Hydrogenophilus thermoluteolus: one gene and its partner. The protein of the gene in region 2 interacts with the protein of the main gene of each other region in a pairwise test. Links are inferred from orthologs where the notes say so. Each region holds a gene or a part of one and is shown on either strand. Other genes may lie near its edges. The genes, in order: dnaE and HPTL_RS02795.

Region 1 (5,299 bases), 960 kb from region 2 along the record:
ATACCCGGGAGTCCTTTCCAGAACGGGTGCGTGAATGGACCGGCGGGCGCGGTGTCGACGTCGTCTATGATTCCGTGGGTGCCGCAACCTTCGAAGGCTCGCTCGATTCGTTGCGTCCGCTGGGGTTGATGGTCTCGTACGGCAACGCTTCCGGTAAGGTGCCCCCTTTCGATATCGGGTTGCTCGCCGCGAAAGGGTCACTCTTTCTCACCCGTCCGACGCTCTTTACTTATACGGCCGAGCGGGCCAACCTCCTCAAAATGGCGGAAGAGCTGTTCGCTGCGTGGCAAGCGGGGTGGTTCACGGTCGAGATCGGGCAGCGGTTTGCGTTGTCCGACGCAGCCGACGCGCATCGGGCATTGGCGTCACGGCAGACGGTAGCGAGCACGATCCTGGTGCCATGAGCACGCAGGCGCATCCTTTCGTTCATCTTCGGTTGCATACCGAATTTTCGATTCGCGAAGGGATCGTCAAAATCCCGGACGCGGTGAAACGGGCTGCCGCCGAAGGGATGCCCGCACTGGCGATCACCGACGTGATGAACGTCTTTGGGCTGGTCAAGTTTTACAAGGCGTGCCGCAGCGCTGGGGTGAAGCCGATTATCGGGGTTGACGCCCGTGTTGCCCACCCGGATGCGCCGAATGACCCCGAACGTGCCCTTGAACTGCTCTTGATCGTTCGCAACCGCGACGGCTATCGGCAGCTGTGCGAATTGGTTTCACGCGCCTGGCTCGAGAATCAGCATCGTGGCCAGGCGCTCTTGCGCCCGGAGTGGCTCACTCGTGAAACGTGTGCCGGACTCATGGCGCTTTCGGGTGGCGCCCGTGGCGTGCTGGCGCCAGCATTGTTGGCAGGAGAGACACGGGGGGCGAAAGCAGCGCTGGCCCACTGGGCCGGGTGTTTTCCCGACGGCGCGTTCTTTGTCGAGGTGCAGCGTGCGGGTCTCCCCAACGAAGCGGAATACTTGGCGGCAGCGGTCCCTTTTGCGGCAGAGTTGGGTGTACCGGTGGTCGCAACACATCCCATCCAGTTCCTTCGCCCAGAAGATTTCACCGCCCACGAGGTGCGGTTCTGCATCGCCGAAGGGTATGTCCTCAACGATCCCAACCGTCCGCGCCCGTTCACAGAAGCGCAGTATTTCCTCTCCGCCGAGGAGATGGCAGATCGTTTTGCCGATCTCCCGGAAGCGCTCGAGAATACGCTCCTCATTGCGCAAAAGGCGAATTTGACGATCACGTTGGGCAAGAGCTTTTTGCCGGCGTTCCCGACCCCGGAAGGGATGTCGCTCGACGAATTCTTCATCAGCGAAGCAAAGCGTGGGCTCGCGGCTCGACTCGAAGAGCGCTTTCCGGATCCGGAAGAGCGGGAGCGGGAGCGCCCCCGTTACGAGCAACGGCTGGCGTTCGAGTGCGACACCATCATCCAGATGGGGTTTCCCGGGTACTTCTTGATCGTTGCCGACTTCATCAACTGGGCGAAACAAAACGATGTGCCGGTGGGACCGGGCCGCGGTTCGGGTGCGGGCTCGCTCGTTGCTTATGCGCTGCGGATCACCGATCTCGACCCACTCTCCTATGCGCTCCTTTTCGAACGGTTTTTGAACCCGGAACGGGTCTCGATGCCCGACTTCGACGTCGATTTTTGCCAGGAGAAGCGTTATCGAGTGATCGACTACGTGCGCCGAAGGTATGGCGCTCAAGCCGTGAGCCAGATCGCGACGTTCGGCTCGATGGCGTCCAAAGCGGTGGTACGCGACGTCGGCCGCGTGTTGGGTCTTCCCTATGGGTTGTGTGACCGGATTTCGAAGCTCATTCCCACCGAAGGGGTGAAGCCGGTTTCGCTGGCGAAAGCGCTCGAACTGGAGCCCCAGCTTCAAGAGCTGATGGAAGACCCCCAAGACGGGGAAGCGATTCGCCAACTGTTCGAATTGGCGCAACCGCTGGAAGGATTGACGCGCAACGTCGGGATGCACGCGGGTGGGGTACTGATCGCACCGGGGAAAATCACCGATTTTTGCCCATTGTTCGTGCAAGAGGGCGATGACCCCAGCCCGGTGTCGCAGTTCGACAAAGACGACGTCGAAGCGGTTGGGTTGGTGAAGTTCGATTTTCTGGGGCTCAGAAACCTCACGATCATCCGCGAGGCGCTCGATCAGATCGAACGCTTGACCGGGGCACGCCCCGACTTGGCGCGCATGGGATTCGACGATCCTCAAACCTACCAGCTCCTGCGTGACGCGAATACCACCGCGGTCTTCCAGTTGGAATCCGAAGGGATGAAGAAGCTCCTCAAGAAGCTTCAGCCCGACCGTTTCGAGGACATCATCGCGGTGCTCGCGCTCTATCGCCCCGGTCCGTTGGGCTCCGGGATGGTCGATGACTTCATTCTCCGCAAGCAAGGCAAGCAGGCGATCGACTACTTCCACCCGGACCTAAAGGCGTGTCTCGAACCCACCTACGGTGTGATCGTCTATCAAGAGCAGGTGATGCAGATCGCGCAGATCATCGGCGGCTACACCTTGGGGGCGGCCGACCTCTTACGGCGCGCGATGGGGAAGAAAAAACCGGAAGAGATGGCGAAACACCGCGAAATCTTCCGTCAAGGAGCGATCGAGCGCGGCTACGACGAAGCGCTGGCGATGCGCCTCTTCGATTTGATGGAGAAATTTGCCGAATACGGGTTCAACAAATCGCACACCGCGGCGTACGCGGTGGTGACCTACCAGACCGCGTGGCTCAAGCGCCACCATCCTGCGCCCTTCTTTGCCGCGACGCTCTCGTCCGACATGGACGACACCGATGCGGTGAAAACCTTTTTCGACGATGCCTGTGCCAACGGCTTGACGGTATTGCCGCCCGACGTGAATGTTTCGGAGTACCGTTTTCAGGCGATCGACGCGGCAACCATCCGCTATGGCTTGGGTGCGATCAAGGGGGTAGGGGAGCCGGCGGCGAACGCGATCGTCACGGAACGGCAGCAACATGGCCCATTTCACGATCTGTTCGATCTGGTGAGCCGGGTCGACCGGCGGGTGGTCAACCGCCGAGTACTCGAGCAGTTGGTGCGCGCGGGGGCGCTCGATACGCTTCCCGGCCACACCCATTTGCGTGCCCCCGACGGATTGTGTGACCGGGCACGGCTATTCGCGAGTGTGGGACTCGCGCTCGAAGTGGCGGAACAGCGGGCAGCGTCGGCGCAGCAGTGCGGGCTCTTCGACGACGAACCCGAGGCGAACGGATCGTACACCCCCGAATTTCCCGCAGTGCGCCCGTGGACCGAACGGGAGCGGTTGAAAGAGGAGAAATTGGCGATCGGTTTCTTTCTTTCCGGCCACCCCTTCACCGCGTTTGCGGCGGAGTTGCGGCAAACCGTCCCCACCAAGTTGGCGGATTTGGCTCCAAGCCGCGACGCCGTTTGGGTGTGTGGCGTCGTGGTCGAGCTCAGAACCAAAATGGGGGCGCGGGGTCGGATGGCGTTCGTGACCCTCGACGATGGCAGCGAACCGTGCGAGGTGCTTTTTTATCGGGAAGTCTATGACGCGGTGCGGCAGATCGTGGTCGTGGACGAACCGCTCGTCGTGCGGGTCAAGGTTGCGCCGGACGACTATAGCGGTGGGGTTCGGGTCGTTGCCGAAGAGGCGCTCTCGCTTCCCCAATGGCGGGCGCGACAACTCAAGGCGATCGAAATCACCATTCCCGAATCGGTGGTCGATTCTCCAGTTTCGGCGCAACGGTTGAGCGAGACGATCGAAGCTTTTCGCGTGCCGAGTGCGTCGCCCGAAGGGGCCAAAATCGAAATGCGCGTGACGTTTTCCGAGGGCGCAGTGGTGGCCCTGCGCGCCGCACGTGACGCGATTCGGGTCAAACCCGAGGATGCGCTCCTCACGGAATTGCGCGGGTTCCCAGAAGTGAACGTCGCGTTGCGTTACTGAGCTGGCGCAGTAGTGACCTGAGGGGCCCGTTCGTTTTGGAGCGCATAGAGGGCTTCGCTCAACGTCGGATATTCGGCATGCGCCCCCAGTTCGGCCAGAAAACCGCTGCGGGCGAGCGCCCGTTTCGGTTGTGCTTGAAGACCGATCAACCGCAGCGAACCACCGTGCCGTTTGATCTGGCGGTGGAGGCGTTCGAAGAGCTCGATACCGGCATCGTCGATCGAGATCATCTGATGGAGGTCGAGCAAAACCCATTGCGGCCAGGTTTTGCGCCGCAAGAGGGCGTCGAATTTCGGCACCACCCCAAAAAAGAGCGGTCCTGAGAAGCGGTAGGCTTCGACCGAGCCGTCTGCCGCGGAATCGCGCAACGCTTGTGCGGCGGGGTGGTGGGTCAAATCGATGGGGTGGATCGCGCTCAGTCGGGTCATGCGGTGGATGAAACTGAAGCTGGTCAGCAGCAACCCCACTTCCACTGCAATCGTCACCTCAAAGAGCACGGTGAGAAGAAAGGTGATGAGGAGCGTGGAGCGGTAGTTGGGCGGGTAGCGGCGCAGCAACCGCCAATGCATGCGCCGCCAGCTACCCATGTTGTACGCGGTGACCATCACGATCGTCGCCAGTGTTGGCAACGGGACATGGGTCGCGGCAGGGGCAAAAAGGACGATCAGGAGCAGCACCGTGAGCGCGTGCACAAGTCCAGAGATGGGCGTTTGCGCCCCGCAGCGAATGTTGGTTGCGGTGGGTCCCATCGCGCCGGTAGCGGGAAGGCCGCCCACCATCGGAGTGAGCAGGTTGGCAACACCTTGGGCGAAAAGCTCTTGGTTGGGGTTGTGGAGGTCGTCGATCTTTTCATCGGCGAAACGGGTCGTCACCAGGCTTTCGGTGGCGCCGAGCACCGCGATGGCGAGCGCTGCCGGTAAGAGTTGCGTAAATTGAGTCCAATCGACCACGGGGAGCGTGAACGCAGGCAGCGAGCTCGTGATTGCGCCGAAACGGCTACCGATCGTTGCGACCGGGAGTTCGCCCCCCCAGACGATCGCCGTTCCCGCAACCAGCGTGACCAGGGGTGCTGGCAACCGTCTGAGTTTGGGAATGCGCCGTTCGAGCCGTGTCCAGCCAAGAAGGAGTGCTAGGGAACCGAAACCCAGCGCCGCGCTTGCCGGCTGCAGGGTGGGGAGGGCGTCGTAAAGCGCCCGAAGCTTGCCAACGAGTCCGCTCGGGGGAACGGCAAGCGCCAATCCCAGAAAATCCTTGACTTGGGTCAGGATGATGATCACCGCGATGCCGTTGATGAAACCGGTGATCACCGAGTTGGGGATGAGGCGGACCAGGTTGCCCAAACGAAATAGACCGAGCAACAGGAGGATC
Region 2 (9,906 bases):
GGTGGTAGAGTGGTTACTAGCTGATTACCCAAAACAAGAGGTCTTGCCAAAGCTGCCGCTATCTCGTTTAATCAATGAGACGACCCAAAAGTGATGTTACTAGGCCTTGCCGAACCAAGTAAAGTAGGGATGCTCGCCACCGGATCCATGTGCTCAATCACCGGTTTGATTGGTCAGTGCAAAGTCGTCGCAGTCGATGTGGTGTCCATGTAAGGATCCACTTTGGCGTAGGGTCGCATTCAGGAAGCAGGCGCGGCAGAATCTGGGTCGTTAGGCTGGTGAGCCAACAAGTACGCGGCAATCAAACCGTTTGCCAAGCCAAAGAGCGTCGCTGTGGCCAGAAACACCGGTAGCAGCCACCAGAGTCCGTCGTGGGGGACGAGCCAGAGGCGAGCCAGGATCAGTTGCCCCCAGATGTGCGCCCACGCCATGAGGAGCGATGCGGTGACTGGGCCAAAGAGACGCCGCGGAAGCCGCAGCGCGACGGCAAGCGTCGCAAGGCTTGCGATCGCGCCAGCCAGCGCGAGGAAGAACCCCGGCGCGAAAAGCTGCCCCAACGCGATGCTCGCGGCGAAGACGCGCAAAAGGCTCACCCATGCCGCCGCTTGCCAGCCGTGACGCCAGCCGACCCAGAGCACGACGATGTTCGCAAGCCCCGGTTTGACTCCGGGAATAGGCAGCGGAATCGCGGCCTCCGCAATGGAAAGCGCAATTGCCGCGGTGCTCCAGCGCGCGATGCGGCGGTCTTCCGCGGTGGGGGTGAGGTGAGCGTGTGTGGCCAAGCGTTTGGGTTTGCTATAGAATGGTTTCTGTCAAACTGTCAGTCGTAATGATAGCAATGTCCCTGCGTCTTTCCGACCATTATCGGGCAACCATCCGCGCAACCGTCAGTGAAGTGTTTGGGGCGGGGGTTCGGGTCTGGCTTTTTGGTTCTCGGGTTGACCCCACTGCGCGAGGGGGTGATATCGATTTGCTGGTGGAGTCGGCAACGCCCATTGCCGATCGCGAACGCAAGGCGTTGCGTTGTTTGGCCCGGTTGCAGATGCGGCTAGGGGAGCAACCGATCGATCTTTTGGTGCTCGATCCCTCGGTTGATCGCCTCCCGATTCATGCCGAGGCTTTACGAACAGGGAAGCTGTTGTGAGTGTGGCGTTGTTGCCGGTTGATCGCTTGGTTGCTACGCTCACGATTGTTTGGCGAGAAGGGGGGCATCTTGCCTTTAGCTGGAAGCGGCTCTTCCAAGATCCGATCACTGTCGATTGGGTCAGGGGATTAGCGGACGATTGGGAGCGAGCGGAACGGTTGGAAGCGTTCGTCTCGCGCTTTGGTCGGATGCAGGATACCATAGCCACGAAATTACTCCCCCGCTGGCTGTTGGCGATTGCCGAGACGCCAGGGAGTCAGATCGAGGTGCTCAACCGCGCCGAGCGGCTGGGGGTTTTGCCCAGTGCCGAGCAGTGGCTCGAGGTGCGTTTGTTGCGCAACCGGCTGGTTCATGAATATCTGGTCGATCCTGCGGCGTTTGCCGACGATTTGCTGCTGGCTCGCGAAGGTACGCTGCTACTCTTTGCGGTCTTCAACGCGGTTCGGGGGTTTGCCGAAACGCGCATGGGGATTGAACACACACTTTTGCCCCCATTGCTGGAGCTACCCCACGAATCACAGGGCGCGGGTTCAGAAAATACCCCATTTCCGTAAGCGGTAGCGCAGTTGGCTCAGCGTGATGCCCAACTGCTGCGCCGCGCGCGATTGGTTGCCGCCACACGCTGCCAACGCGGCACGCAGCCGTTCGGGGGTGAGCGGTGGCTCGTCGGCCTGAGGGGGCTGTTCCACAGGTTGGGGCTGTGCCGCAGGGTGCGCGCGGGTGCATTGGGTGAGGCACTGTGGCGTGATCGCGCCGTCACTGAGCGCGAGCGCACGGGCGAGTACGTTTTCCAGTTCGCGGACGTTGCCGGGCCAGGGTTGCTGCTGCAGCCACGCCAGCGCTTCCGGGGTGATGGGCGCCGGGGGGAGCTGGTCCCGTTCCGCGATGCGCTGGATCAGGTGTTCGGCCAAGAGCGGAATGTCCTCACGGCGCGCGGTCAGTGGCGGAAGATCGACCACCAGGACCGCCAGGCGGTAGTAGAGGTCTTCACGAAAGCGCCCTTCGGCCACTGCGGCAGCCAGATCGACGTGCGTTGCGGCAACGAATCGGACGTCCACAGGGATCTCTTCGGTGCCGCCAAGCGGGCGGATGGTGCGCTCTTGGAGCACCCTCAGGAGTTTGGGTTGGAGCGGCAGCGGCAATTCGGCCACTTCGTCCAGGAAGAGGGTGCCGCCCGCTGCGCTGGCGATGAGCCCGGTGCGGTCGCGGTGGGCGCCGGTATAGGCCCCTTTTTTGACGCCGAAGAGTTCCGCTTCGATGAGTTCTGCGGGGATCGCGCCACAGTTGACGGCAACGAACGGCCCGTGGCGGCGCGGGGAGAGGGCGTGCAGGAGGCGCGCGGTGCGCTCTTTGCCGGAACCCGAAGGCCCTTGGATGAGGACCGGCGCCAGGCTCTTCGCGAAACGGGTGATTTGTGCACGCACTGCGGTGATTGCTGCACTGGTGCCGATCAGTTGCGTCTGAGGGTCGGCCTCGTGCGATGGGGGGGGCGCTGTCGGCGCGGGTACTGCGTCGAGCAGTTTGGCCAACCGTTCACGCGCGACCGGTTTGGTGAGGAAGTCGATCGCGCCGAGCTTGGTCGCGCGCACCGCGGTGTCGATGTCGCCGTATGCCGTGATCACGGCAACGGGAAGCTCCGGTTTTTCTTGGCTCAGTGCTTCGACAAGCTTGATCCCGTTGCCGTCGGGCAGGCGCAGGTCGGTGAGCACCAGGTCGAAGGGTTCACGGCGCGCGCGTTCGAGCCCCTCGGTGCAGGTGGCGGCGGTGGCGGCCTCCCACCCCAAGCGGGCGAGCAACCCCTTCAGGGTGAGGCGCAGATCCGGTTCGTCGTCGATGATGAGCGCACGCATGGCGCTATTGTGCCCGATTTTGGCGCGATGGGCTCTATGCGATAATGGACCGTACCACCCGTGGATACGGCAGATGCAGGAGGGGATCACGATGGCAAAACAAAAAGTGGGATTTATCGGTCTGGGGCTGATGGGGCGGCCGATGGCGCTGAACTTGCTGAAGGCTGGGTTCGAAGTCCATGTCTGGGCGCGGCGTTCGGAGTCGATGCAGCCGTTGCTCGATGCAGGCGCGCACGGAGCCGCGTCGCCTGCGGCGTTGGCCGAAGCGGTGCCGGTGACGATTTCGATGGTGGCCGATGCGCCGGACGTTGCTGAGGTGACGTTGGGGCCGAACGGTGTCGTGCAAGGAGCGCGAGCGGGCCATATCCACGTCGATATGAGCACGATCGCGCCGGGTGCGGCGAAGGAGATCGCCGCGCAGCTTGCGGAACGAGGGGTGCGGATGCTCGATGCGCCGGTGTCCGGGGGCGAGGTGGGCGCGATCGAAGGCACGCTCACGATCATGGTGGGCGGCGACGAGGTAGCGTTTCAGGAGGCGTTGCCCTTTTTCGAAGCGATGGGCAAGAGGGTGACCTACGTGGGCGCGAGTGGCGCCGGGCAGGTTGCGAAAGCGTGCAATCAGGTGCTCACTGGGGTCACGGTGGTCGCGGTAGCGGAAGCGCTCAACTTGGCGCGCGCGGCAGGGGTCGATCCCGAGCGGGTTCGCGAGGCGCTCTTGGGGGGCTCGGCCTATTCCAAGGTACTCGAAAACCATGGCGCGCGGATGTTGGCGCGCAACTTCCGGCCCGGGTTCAAGGCGTGGATGCACCAGAAGGATATGAGAATCGTGCTCGACGAGGCGCACCGCTTGAACGTGCCGACGCTTACCTCTGCGGTGGCGGCGCAGCTCTTCAACGCGGTGGTGGGGTCGGGCAAAGGGGAAGAGGATTCGATCGCGGTGCTGCAAATCTTGGAGGCGATGAGTGGTGCCAATCCCGAAACCTGAACAGAGCGGTGCGCGGCTTACCGCATCGGTGACGCCGCGCAGTAAGCTCCCCGAGGTGGGTACGACCATCTTCACCGTGATGAGCGCACTCGCGCAGGCGCATGGGGCGATCAACCTGTCGCAGGGGTTTCCCGATTTCGACCCCGACCCGGCGCTGTTGGAGCGGGTGGCGTATTGGATGGGTGCGGGTAAGAATCAATATCCGCCAATGGCTGGGGTGCCGGCATTGCGTGAGGCGATCGCGGCGAAGCTCGCCCGCTGTTATGGGTTGAGCGTGGACCCTGAGAGTGAAATCACGGTGACCGCCGGGGCGACGCAGGCGCTCTTTTCGGCAATCCACGCCTTGGTTCATCCGGGCGACGAGGTGATCCTCTTCGAACCCGCGTACGACTCCTACGCGCCTGCGGTGCGTCTCGCGGGTGGTGTGGTGCGCTACGTGTCGCTGCTTCCCCCTACCTATACACCCGATTGGGGGACGTTCGATCGCTGCTTCTCCGCGCGGACACGCCTTGTGGTGGTGAATACGCCGCACAACCCCACGGGCGCAATCTGGCGCGAAGCCGATTGGGCGGCGCTCGCCGAGCGGCTCGACGGCAGTGACGCGATGGTGCTTGCCGACGAAGTCTATGAACACATCGTCTTCGATGGAGCGCGACACGAGAGCGTGTTGCGGCAACCGGGGCTTGCGGGGCGGGCGCTGGCGGTATTCAGTTTTGGCAAGACGTTTCACGTCACCGGTTGGAAGATCGGGTACGTGGTGGGCGCGGCACCGCTGATGGCGGAATTTCGCCGGGTGCATCAGTTCGACGTCTTTACGGTGAGTCACGCGGAGCAGTGGGCCTTGGCCGACTATCTGGCCGAACCGGCGCACTATGAGGGGTTGGCGGCGTTTTACCAGCAAAAACGGGATCGTTTGCGGGGTTGGCTGACGCAAGCGGGGTTCACCCTGCTGCCCGCACAGGGAACCTACTTTCAGTTGGCGCACCATCCCGATTTCCGGCACGAACCCGATACGGCGTTCGTCCGCTGGCTGACCGAGACGGTAGGGGTTGCGGCGATCCCGGTTTCGGCGTTTTACCACGACCACCGCGACGACGGCGTCATCCGATTTTGTTTCGCGAAGCGCGATGAAACGCTCGATGCCGCGGGGCAGCGGTTGGTTGCCGGTTGTGGCCGGAAAGGCAAGGAAGCGTGATGAAATACTTGGTTTTGCTTGTGGTGGTGGCGGGCGTACTCTGGTGGATCCAACGCCGTTGGCAGGCGCCGCAAGCGCCGAGGCAGGAGCGCCCATGGGGCTGGCGGTGGGGTCGGACGCAAGAACCCCCTGCTGCAGCGGACGCGCCGGAAAATGCGGTGCGGGAAGATGCGTTGGTGGCGTGCGCCCGTTGTGGTGTGCTGATCCCCAAGAGCGAAGCCAAGACGCGGGACGGGCGTTACTTCTGTTGTGATGAACACCGCCAACTTGGATCCCGGTGACGGCACTGCTCTGTCGCGTTCCGGGACGTTGAAACGCGCCAGCGACGCGCTGCGGTTGGTCATTGCCGGGTTGCTCTTGGTCGGTGGCCCGACGATGGGGTTGGGGCGGGAGGCGCCTTCGCTCTTTTTCTTCACCGCGGCGTGTTATCTGGCCGTTGCGGTGGCACTGACGGTCTGGCCCAGTGCGACACTCGCTGGCGCGCACAAGGCGGTGGCGGCCGCGGTGGTCGATGCCCTTGCGTTTGCGGTGTTGTTGGCTACGAGCGGCGGCTATGCGTCCGGGTTGCCGACGCTGTTGTTCGTGCTGGTTGTGGTAGCGGCACTCGAAGCGGTGCCGAAAATCGCGCTCTTTCATGCCGCGGTCGCGGCGCTCGCTTTGCTCGGGGAGAACCTGTGGCGGCTCTGGCAAGGGTGGGCGGCAACCGATCCGTTTTTGGTCGGTGCGGCCGGCGGTGCGCTTTTCGTTGCGGCGTGGTTGGCGCAGCGGTTGGGGACGCGGCTGCGGCAAACCGAGGCGGCGCACCAGGCGCAACAGGCGTTGCTCGCGTGGCAGCGTACGGTAAACGATCGCATCGTTCAGGAGCTCGCGGACGGAGTGTTGTGGGTCGATGCGCAGGGGGTGGTCCGCTACGCCTCCCCCCGCGTCGTGGCGTGGTTGGGGGAAGACCCGAGTGACAAGCCGCTTACCGAAGTCCTGCCTGAGCCGATTCATCCTGGTGAGGAGCGGTGGTGGCGCCAGAACGGGCGTTTGTGGCGACTGAAAGGCGGGATGCCGGATCGCAACGGGGTGTGGTTGCTCTTTCTCTCCGATTTTGCCGGAGTGCAGCGCGCGTTCCGGCAGGAGCGGCTGGCGTCGCTGGGTTTGCTGCTTGCTGGGGTGGCGCATGAGGTGCGCAACCCTCTGGCCGGGGTGATGCAGGCGCTCGACCTCTTGCGCGATGCCGCAACGAGCAGCGAGCGCGGGGAGCTGGTTGCGTTGGCCGAGCGCAACGCGGCGCGCATCGCCCATCTGATCGACGAGGTGCTGCTGCTGGGAAGACAGCAGCCCCCAAACCCTGAGGCGGTTCCGTTGGTAGCGTGGCTACGCCGTTGGTGTTCGGAGTTGCCCCAGCCGGAGCAAACGCGCGTTTCGGTGCAGGGCAGCGACGCGATCGCGGCGTGGGTGGATGTGCGCCATCTCCAGACGATCGTCGACAACTTGGTTCGCAACGCGTTGGCCTTTGCCTCGGCGCAACCGGGCGCGGTGCAGGTGACCGTCTCGGCAGCGAACGAGCAGGTGTGCCTCACGGTGGCCGATGACGGACCTGGTGTAGCCGACGAGCTTGCCGAGCGGCTGTTCGAGCCGTTCGTCTCCGGCCGCGCCAACGGGACCGGGCTTGGGCTCTACCTGGTGCATGAGCTGGTGCGCGTAAACGGCGGTGAAGTTCGCTATCGACGTGGCCCCAAAGGGGGGGCCGTCTTTACCGTGCTGTTGCCGCAAGCGGCGCGTTGCGGGTAACCGGCGGATTGGCGCCCCGGGGCCAAAGCAGCCACCAGGTGGCGTCTGCTTTGGTGCGTCCCGCGCGTGCGCCCGCCGCGTGCCCACTCCCCCAGTAGAAGTCGCCGCGCAGAGGCCCTTGGATCGCGCCGCCGGTGTCGAGCGCGACGACCAATTGCGCGAGCGGTTGGGGCGCGTTCGGGGCGTAGAGCCACAGCGGTGCGCCAAGCGGCAGGAACCGCGGGTCGACCGCGACGCTGCGTTGCGCAACGAGCGGCACACCGAGCGCGCCTACGGGACCGTCGGCGGGGTCGCTACTTGGGGGCGGAAGTTCGCGGAAAAAGACGTAGCTGGGGTTTTCCGCTAGGAGCGCATCGCGCGCGTGCGGGTGGGTTTCGAGCCACGCGCGGATTCCAGTCAATGACGCGCGTTCGAGGGGCAGTTCGCCGCGCGCGACCAAGAGCCGTCCGATCGAACGGTAGGGGTGGCCGTTGTGGTCGGCATAGCCGATGCGCGCTTCGCCTCCTTCCGCCAAGCGCAGGCGCCCCGAGCCTTGGATGTGGAGGAAGAAGAGGTCGAGCGGGTCTTTCGCCCAAAAGAGGACGGGAGCAGGAAACCGTGTGCCCATCGCGATGATTTCGCCGCGACTGTAGTACGGCACGACGCGGTTGCCGACCAGCCGCCCTTTGAGACGAAGGTGGCGGGTCTCGGGTACGACGCTTTCGAGCGCGACGGTGACCAGGTCCGGCGGCGGAGCGTGGATCGGAAAGGGGTAGTCCGGGCGTGGCGTGCGGCTTGCGGCGATCACCGGTTCGAAATAGCCGGTCAGGAGTCCCGTCGTGCGCTGGCCATCGGCGGTGTGGGCTGTGAGTTGCCACGGTTGCAGGTTGGTCTGGAGCCACGCCCGCTGCTCGGGTAACGGGGCGTTCGTGGGCAAACCCGCGCACAGAGGCTGCCATTCGCGGTACCGGTTGCTGAGGGTGGGGCAGGCGCGGGCCAACGCGGTGAGTGCGCCTTCTAGGGTGTCGTGCGCGGTGCCGGGAAGTTCCGCCCAGTCGCTGGGCTGTGCGGTGAGCGTGCCCGGAACCGGTTTGGGTGCCGCAGGCTGCTCGATCGGTGCGTGCGCCGTTTCGGGGAGGCAAAGCGGTGGCTGTTGAGCCGTTTGACAGCCGGTGAGCGCCGTCGCGACAAAGAGGAGGGGCGCAAGGAAGCGGCGTGCACGCGGAAAGCGCTGGGGCGGGAAACGGCGAATGCGTAGGCGAAAAGGCCCCTTTTGCGGTTCGATTGCGCGGCGTCGTATCACGGTTCGGGTTCCCAAACGGTTGGGTTTGTGGCGTATGATCGGGGCAGTATAAACGAACGCGGGGAGGATTGTGCGATGTGGGTGGCTGGGATCGAGTTGCTCGTGGTCGCGGTGCTGGTTGGGATCGTGTGGTGGGCGACGCGGCGGCGGCCGTAGCGCGTCACACGCGCCGGGATCGGTACAATGCGGCGTGTTCGTGTGGAGGAACGCAATGGTTTTCGATCGCAACATGATGGCATGGGAAGCGATGGTTCCCATTTTGGAGCGGATTGCGGTGGCGCTCGAAGCGACGAACCCTGGGGCCCCGCTCGTAGCGCCCGACTGGGCCGCTGCCGACGCTTTTTGGTTGCGGAGGGTTGGGGTTCGGGTGAGCTTGGAGCCCGTGCGCCATCCACACCGACTCCGTTTGGCCGATCTGCGTGAGATCGACGCGCAAAAAGCGCGTGTGGTGGCGAACACCGAGCAGTTTTTGCGCGGGTTGCCTGCGAACAACGTGTTGCTGACCGGAGCGCGCGGGTGCGGCAAGTCGTCGCTTGTCAAAGCGCTCTTGACCGAATATGCCGCGCAGGGGTTGCGCTTGATCGAGATCGAAAAAGGGGATCTCGTCGAACTGCCCCGTCTGTTGGAGCGGGTTGCAGACGCCCCGTGGCGCTTCGTGCTCTTCATCGACGATCTGTCGTTCGAGCCGGGAGAGGCAGCGTACAAGACGTTGAAGAGCGTGCTCGACGGTTCGGTTTGGGCGCAGCCCGAGAATGTGCTGATTTACGCGACGTCGAACCGCCGCCACCTGATGCCGGAGTATTTCAGCGAAAACGAAGCGACCCGACACGTAGGCGGCGAGGTGCATCCCGCCGAGGCAACGGAAGAGAAGATTTCGCTTTCGGAGCGCTTCGGGCTCTGGGTGTCGTTCTATCCCTTTTCCCAAGCGGCATACTTGGAGATCGTGGCGACCTGGTTGCGCCATTTTGGTGCGAGCGACGCCCAGATCGCGGCGGCACGGCAAGAGGCGCTGGTCTGGGCGATCGAGCGCGGGTCGCGTTCTGGCCGGGTGGCGTGGCAATTCGCGCGCGATTGGGCGGGACGGCATGGACTGGGTGCAGAGCGCACCGAAGGGCACGAGCGATGAAGCGCGTGGCGGTTGCCGCGGCCGTGCTGTGGAACGAGTCGGGTTCGGTGCTCCTCGGGCAACGTGCGCCGGACACCTTCTATCCCGGTTATTGGGAGTTTCCTGGCGGGAAAATCGAAGCGGGGGAAACGCCGCGTGAGGCGCTCATTCGCGAACTGCGCGAAGAGTTGGGGCTTGAGCTAACCGCAGCGCGCATCGCCCCCTGGTTGTGTCGCCGCCACCGCTACGCGCACGCCGATGTGACCTTGCACTTTTTCCAGGTCTGGGGGTGGCGTGGTACGCCGCAACCGCACGTCCATGCGGCGCTGACGTGGCAGACGCCCGGCGCGTGGTCGGTGGCGCCGATGCTTCCGGCGAACACGCCGGTAGCCGAGGCGCTTGTGCTGCCGCGGTTGATGGTGGTCTCTCAGGTTACGGCCGCATCGAGAGGCGCGCCGGTGGGTTCGCCGGCGTGGCACGACGCTGCGGCGCGATGGGCGGCGTCGATTCAGGCGGCGCGTACCCACGGCGCGGTGATCGCGCAAATTCGGGAAAAGCGGCTCGAT

Evidence for each region.
Region 1: the proteins of HPTL_RS02795 (region 2) and dnaE interact in binary tests that used the Escherichia coli proteins (3 or more experiments, as listed by UniProt). The link is inferred for Hydrogenophilus thermoluteolus from one-to-one orthologs.

What each region holds. Positions count from the first base shown.
Region 1 is NZ_AP018558.1:1,528,574-1,533,872, reverse strand. Bases 1-4,131 are described here. They hold dnaE (DNA polymerase III subunit alpha), read left to right. Parts: upstream 1-400; coding sequence 401-3,931; downstream 3,932-4,131. Other genes in these bases: HPTL_RS07440 (SulP family inorganic anion transporter), read right to left, coding at 3,925-4,131; HPTL_RS07450 (quinone oxidoreductase family protein), read left to right, coding at 1-404. Outside these bases: more of HPTL_RS07440, read right to left, coding at 4,132-5,299. UniProt on the Escherichia coli protein: DNA polymerase III is a complex, multichain enzyme responsible for most of the replicative synthesis in bacteria. This DNA polymerase also exhibits 3' to 5' exonuclease activity. The alpha chain is the DNA polymerase catalytic subunit.
Region 2 is NZ_AP018558.1:568,228-578,133, forward strand. What follows is about bases 3,068-6,066. They hold HPTL_RS02795 (methionine aminotransferase), read left to right. Parts: upstream 3,068-3,959; coding sequence 3,960-5,174; downstream 5,175-6,066. Other genes in these bases: HPTL_RS02790 (NAD(P)-dependent oxidoreductase), read left to right, coding at 3,086-3,979; HPTL_RS02800 (PP0621 family protein), read left to right, coding at 5,174-5,455; HPTL_RS02805 (ATP-binding protein), read left to right, coding at 5,427-6,066. In the rest of the region: HPTL_RS02770 (Gx transporter family protein), read right to left, coding at 240-782; HPTL_RS02775 (nucleotidyltransferase domain-containing protein), read left to right, coding at 845-1,144; HPTL_RS02780 (hypothetical protein), read left to right, coding at 1,141-1,698; HPTL_RS02785 (sigma-54-dependent transcriptional regulator), read right to left, coding at 1,675-2,994; more of HPTL_RS02805, read left to right, coding at 6,067-6,953; mltA (murein transglycosylase A), read right to left, coding at 6,916-8,466; HPTL_RS02815 (ATP-binding protein), read left to right, coding at 8,483-9,361; HPTL_RS02820 (Nudix family hydrolase), read left to right, coding at 9,358-9,906. UniProt on the Escherichia coli protein: Shows aminotransferase activity with methionine and histidine as substrates, and to a lesser extent also with phenylalanine.